Adhaeribacter radiodurans: one gene and its partner. The protein of the gene in region 1 interacts with the protein of each later gene in a pairwise test. Links are inferred from orthologs where the notes say so. Each region holds a gene or a part of one and is shown on either strand. Other genes may lie near its edges.

Region 1 (3,134 bases):
AGCAACCGTACCGGATGTAACGGCTTTTTCGCCCTGGACTTTATCGGGTAATAATTCACCTTTGCCTATACAACTGTTAACTTTTACCGCTACTCTAAACAATGCGCAGGTAAATTTGCACTGGAAAACGGTTTCGGAAACTAATACCGACTTTTTTACCGTAGAGAAAACCCGCGATTTAAAAAACTACCAAACCGTTGCTACGGTTAAAGCGGCAGGTACTAGTAAACAAATAATAACTTATAATGCGCAGGATGCTCAACCGTACAGTGGTGTATCGTACTACCGTTTAAAGCAAACAGACTTAAACAAAAAGACTTATTACTCAGAAGTAGTGGCGATTAATTTAATTGAAAATTCAGTTTTTGCCGTGCGTGTTTTCCCTAACCCAACAGAAGGAACAATAAATATATTTATTGGCGGCGACGATGATAAAGAATACACTTTATTATTAACTGACATGGTAGGGCAGCGTTACTACAACAAAAAAGTAAAAACTGAGCTTACCTATCATACTTTCTTAATAAACCAGAACCGATATTTGCCGTCAGGCGTGTATCTATTAACTGTTGCGGGCGCTGGCCATTTTTACAGCCGAAAAGTGGTGATACAATAATGTGTAAACAACTCTAAAAACCAAACAAAAAAGCTGGAAGATTTTTCCAGCTTTTTTGTTTGGTTTATTTATCAAAATTGTTTTACCCATTCAGGAAAGCATTCAGCATCCAGAAGGTTTTTTCGTTTTCGTTCAGGTCAGTGCTAATCAGGCCTTCGGTACCTTCATCATTGCTTTCATCGGCCAATTTCAAAATGTCCCGCTCCAACTGAATGATGTAGGTGATGTTTTCGATGGTAGTGCCTACAGTATCGCGATCAGAGGTAAGGTTATGGGTTTCTTTAATCTGGGCATTTTTAATAAAATCCGAAAAACTGTGTAACGGCGTATAACCCAATGTTAAAATTCGTTCGGCAATTTCATCGATGCGGGTTAAAGCATTGGTATACAGTTCTTCGAACTTAGCGTGCAACTGAAAAAAGTTGCTGCCTTTGATGTTCCAGTGAAACCCGCGCACGTTCTGGTAGTAAATGTGGTAGTTCGCCAGGAGTTCGTTTAGCTTAGTGGCTAATTCCTGATTACTTTTTTTTTCGAGTCCGGTTATAGTTAAGTCTTGCATAGTTTTATAGAATTACTTCTTATAAGATTTCTTCATTTGCTGTTTTATGTACTTTTTAAACTTGCAAATACCCTATAAAGTTTAAGAAAACTTTCTGGACGAATTACTTTTAGCAAGAGCAAAAAAAAAGAGATGCCTTTTAGGACATCTCTTTTTAAATTTATAAAGTAAGTCTTGTGTTTAGCATCTAGGTACTAGCAGCTACACTTACGCTTCAATACTTTCACCTTTTAGTACTTTGGCCATGGTTTCGCCAATATCAGCCGGTGATTTTACTACGTAAATACCGCACTCCTGCATAATCCGCATCTTGGCTTCAGCGGTATCGTCGGCGCCGCCAATAATAGCCCCAGCGTGGCCCATCCGGCGACCTTTAGGTGCGGTTTGGCCGGCAATAAAACCAACTACCGGTTTTTTGTTACCCGTTTCTTTAATGTATTGCGAGGCCATTGCTTCGTAATTACCACCAATTTCGCCAATCATTACAATAGCGTCGGTGTCTGGGTCATTCATTAATAATTCTACCGCGTTTTTGGTAGGCGTACCAATAATTGGGTCACCACCAATGCCAATAGCTGTAGAAATGCCTAAACCAGCTTTTACAATTTGGTCGGCCGCCTCGTACGTTAAGGTTCCGGATTTAGATACAATACCAATGCGGCCCGGCTCAAACACAAAACCCGGCATAATACCTACTTTAGCTTCGCCTGGGGTAATAACGCCAGGGCAATTCGGGCCAATTAAAGTAAGCGGTTTATCCTTCACATATTCTTTCACGTAGATCATGTCTTTCGTAGGAATACCTTCGGTAATGGTTACAATTACGTTAATTCCCGCATCGGCCGCTTCCATAATAGCATCGGCAGCAAAAGCGGGCGGTACAAAAATAATAGTAACATTAGCGCTGGTTTCGCGCACGGCTTCGGCTACCGTATTAAATACAGGCCGATCCAGGTGGGTGCTGCCCCCTTTACCCGGAGTAACTCCGCCTACTACGTTCGTGCCATATTCAATCATTTGTTGGGCATGAAACGAACCTTCGGAGCCGGTAAAGCCCTGTACAATCACTCTTGAATCTTTATTTACTAAAACACTCATGTCAGTCAGGTTAAAAATGTGGGTACGTATGTAATAGGTGATGCAAAAATAGTTTTTTTTAAATCCGCTCCAAACAGAATCAAGTATTTACCGGATAAAATTGCCCACCGGTTTAAGTTAAAAATTAGCCATAAAAGAAGAATAATAGATTATGATACAGAATTATTCCCAAGGAAGTTGTTTCTTTTAGCAAATGCCGGTATTAAAAAACTTTTTCTATTAACAGAAAATAGATGATTGGCGGTATTCCGGTTTCTATAATCTGTTCTTCTTCTTTGAGTAAAGTTTTAACTCAGATTTATCTTTTATAAATTTTTCTCTTAGCTTTTTCGAATAACTTACTTTTAAACTTTCCTAACAGTTTTGGTATTTAAAGACAGTGTTTTTTATTAAACATTGGTGCAATTGTTAATTTTATTTGATTAAAAATAATAATCTTATTTTAGGCGGAGTTAATCCTTATTGAATAGTATTTTATAGCCAATAAACATTTAAATCATGTAAGAATTAAATGTTAAAAAAATGTTAAGAAATTTGTAAAAACATTTGTATCTTATTTAAAAAGAAGTTACTTTAGTCACTATCAAATAGGTAAAAAACAAATTTTTAGTTTTATAATCCAATCAGCTAATTCCAACGCTTATTGAGCAACAGGCAATAAGAGATTTTACAAGTGTAGATGTGATGTGTTAATTTAATTTTAGTTATTAAATTAAATGAGGGTAACTTGATTAATGTAAAATTTAAATGTAGGTCTTTTAATACTTACATAACTCCAATAACTCAACCTGTACTTATTGTTTTATTGCTTAACGCCCTTTCTCTTAAAGGTGTAATATACAACAGAGGATAGCTTGCTAT
Region 2 (3,169 bases), 1.5 Mb from region 1 along the record:
AAAAGAGAAGGCTTAACTAAGGCTTCTCTTTTTTATTTGTATTCATAAAGAAAATTTAGCTTAATTTTAATCAATATAGGGTTTAATGCTTGTTAAAATGGCTTTTATACTCTTGTTATTAATAAGCTAATTCGCCTTCAACTCCTTTGTAAGAACCGGCAATTGCTTTTACTAATTCAACTCCTTTGTCGGTTAAGGTGCCGTTCTCGTCGCTTAAATTCGCTTCAGCTAATTGACTTAATCCGGTAGTTCCAATCATATTACGGTTTTTAAATACAATATCGCGGAATAGAGTTGTTATTTCATGATTGCCCGCCCCATTTACGCGCACCGGATTAATTAATTTTAATATTGTTTTTATTGTTTCTAATATAGCCGGACGATCCTGAAGTTGGTGGCGATTGGTAATTTCCTGCTCGAAGGAAGTTTCATTAAACGATTCTTCTTGCGGAATTAATTTTAAGGCTTCTATACTCATCGTTTTAAGTTTAGATAAATAAGATAAGGTTGTTTGTTCGTTTTGCTTTATACCAGATAAAAGTAAAATAGTTCTTATAGCTACTGGTTTTTCCTGTATTTGCTTACGTTACCTCCGCTAAAAAATTGCTTTAAAAAGCTAAATACTCTTGGTTTACAAAATAAAATTTAAAAATAAGAACACCGTTTCTTAACAAAACTTTTAAAAATCTGTTAAATAAACTCTTTAAACTTATTAAGTAAACCATTAAGAATTATTTTTCAATTAAAACTAGAACTATGAAAACCTTGTATACTGCCGAAGTAACGGCTACCGGAGGTCGCAGCGGCCACGTAAAATCATCGGATGGAATTATTGATCTGGAAGTAAATGTGCCGGAAGGATTAGGAGGCAAAAAGGGAAGTAGTAATCCAGAGCAATTGTTTGCAGCGGGCTATGCTTCTTGTTTTCAGAGCGCCGTTTTGTTGGTGGCAGGCAAGCAAAATATTCGCTTAGACCGAGAATCTACCGTTACTGCTCACGTAAGCTTATTACAAGTAGACAACGAGAAGTATGGGTTAGGCGTTAAATTAGTAGTAGATTTAAAAGGCATAGATCACGAGCAGGCAGTTGAGATAGTAAATAAAGCCCATGAGGTGTGTCCGTATTCGGTAGGTACCCGGGGTAACATTGACGTACAACTGGAAGTAGTGTAGAATAGCTTAATACCTATAAAACAAAAGGCCACCTCGAAAGAAGTGGCCTTATTATACAAAGGTTTTAGAAGTGAATGAAAATTAAGCCAATACTTCTTTTACGCGCTGAGCGGCATCTTTTAACAAAACGGCAGAGTAAACTTTTAAACCAGATTCATCTATAATGCGGGCGCCTTCTTCGGCATTAGTGCCTTGTAAGCGCACAATAATCGGAACCTGAATATCGCCAATGTTTTTGTAGGCTTCTACTACTCCGTTCGCTACGCGGTCGCAACGAACAATACCTCCAAAAATATTAATTAAAATAGCTTTTACGTTGGGATCTTTTAAAATAATCCGGAAACCAGCTTCTACGGTTTGGGCGTTTGCTCCACCTCCAACGTCCAGGAAGTTAGCCGGCTCACCACCCGATAGCTTAATAATATCCATAGTTGCCATAGCCAAACCCGCTCCGTTTACCATACAACCTACGTTACCATCTAACTTAACGTAATTTAAGTTACTGGCACTAGCTTCTACTTCTAGAGGATCTTCTTCGTTAAAGTCGCGCAGGTCTTCAAAAGCCCGATGGCGGTAAAGGGCATTATCGTCTAGGTTTACTTTGGCATCTACCGCCAATATTTTATTATCCGACGTTTTTAAAACCGGGTTAATTTCAAACTGCGAAGCATCGGTATCTAAATATGCCTTATAAAGCGCGGTAATAAACTTTACCATTTCTTTAAAGGCTTCTCCTTCCAGACCAAAAGCAAAAGCAACTTTACGTGCCTGGAAAGCTTGTAAACCTACGGCCGGATCAATCCATTCTTTAATAATTTTTTCCGGATGGGTTTCAGCTACTTCTTCAATATCCATCCCGCCTTCGGTGCTGGCCATAATTACATTCTGACCTTTTGCCCGATCGAGTAAGATACTCATGTAAAATTCCTTTGGCTCAGTAGGCCCCGGATAGTAAACATCCTGAGCAATTAATATTTTATGTACTACTTTACCTTCCGGGCCCGTTTGGGGGGTTACCAGAGTCATACCTAATATTTGCGAAGCAAGCTCGCGTACCTGATCCAGGTTTTTGGCCACTTTAACTCCGCCGCCTTTACCGCGTCCACCCGCATGAATTTGGGCTTTAACAACATGCCAACCGGTACCGGTTTCGGCCGTCAGGCGTTTAGCGGCTTCTACGGCTTGGTCGGGGTTGCGGGCAATAATGCCTTCCTGTACCCGTACACCATAACTTTTTAAAATTTCTTTTCCCTGATATTCGTGTATGTTCATGTTAGGAGCATTTCGTATGGCACGAAAGTAAACGATAATCTTATTATTTCAAATTTTTATTAGTTGATAGTCCATTGTCTATAGTCCATAGTCTATCGTCTATGGACTGATCCGTACCAGTCTGCTAAAATCTTTTCGGCGGGTTTGTGCTGGGGCGTAAAGTCGCGGTGGTCGCGGCCATTATCGCGGACTTGTGGGTACCATTTCCAGATAAAAGTACCGCCAAACCAAGGCTTTTGCCAAAGAGTCTGAAATAGAGCATCATAACATATGGCTTGGGTTTTAAGTGACTCATCTTGTTCGGATGTAATTCCTCTTTCCGGCCATTTCCAGGGTTCCACGGCAGCATCGGGGGTGCTTTTGTAGCCTACTTCCGTAAAAACTACCGGCTTTTGAAATTTACTAGCTATTTTTTCTAAATCACTTAAATATGGCTTCCAACCGGCCTGAAGCTCAGATAAAGTGGGATTATTTTTTTTGGTGAGCGGAAAGTAACCTTGTACCCCGATAAAGTCGAGCGCGTCCCAGAATTTTATTTTTTCGTATTCCAGGTACCAATTTGCCGCATAAGTAAGCTGACCATGGTAAACTTGCCGAATATCGTAAATCAACTGGCGCCATTCTTTTTCGCGGGTAATGGCTGGTTTCATTAACTCGGTACCAATACAAAGAGCTTCTATCTGGTTTTGTTCGGCTAAGCGGGCATAATGTAAAATAAATGCCG

What was found.
Region 2: the proteins of sucD (region 1) and sucC interact in binary tests that used the Escherichia coli proteins (3 or more experiments, as listed by UniProt). The link is inferred for Adhaeribacter radiodurans from one-to-one orthologs.

The regions. Positions count from the first base shown.
Region 1 is NZ_CP055153.1:5,410,308-5,413,441, reverse strand. What follows is about bases 329-3,077. They hold sucD (succinate--CoA ligase subunit alpha), read right to left. Parts: upstream 2,274-3,077; coding sequence 1,383-2,273; downstream 329-1,382. Other genes in these bases: HUW48_RS21635 (Dps family protein), read right to left, coding at 699-1,175; HUW48_RS21640 (T9SS type A sorting domain-containing protein), read left to right, coding at 329-616. Outside these bases: more of HUW48_RS21640, read left to right, coding at 1-328. UniProt on the Escherichia coli protein: Succinyl-CoA synthetase functions in the citric acid cycle (TCA), coupling the hydrolysis of succinyl-CoA to the synthesis of either ATP or GTP and thus represents the only step of substrate-level phosphorylation in the TCA.
Region 2 is NZ_CP055153.1:3,898,249-3,901,417, reverse strand. Bases 351-3,134 are described here. They hold sucC (ADP-forming succinate--CoA ligase subunit beta), read right to left. Parts: upstream 2,446-3,134; coding sequence 1,255-2,445; downstream 351-1,254. Other genes in these bases: HUW48_RS15725 (glycoside hydrolase family 113), read right to left, coding at 2,538-3,134; HUW48_RS15735 (organic hydroperoxide resistance protein), read left to right, coding at 757-1,173; HUW48_RS15740 (hypothetical protein), read right to left, coding at 351-478. Outside these bases: more of HUW48_RS15740, read right to left, coding at 119-350; more of HUW48_RS15725, read right to left, coding at 3,135-3,169. UniProt on the Escherichia coli protein: Succinyl-CoA synthetase functions in the citric acid cycle (TCA), coupling the hydrolysis of succinyl-CoA to the synthesis of either ATP or GTP and thus represents the only step of substrate-level phosphorylation in the TCA.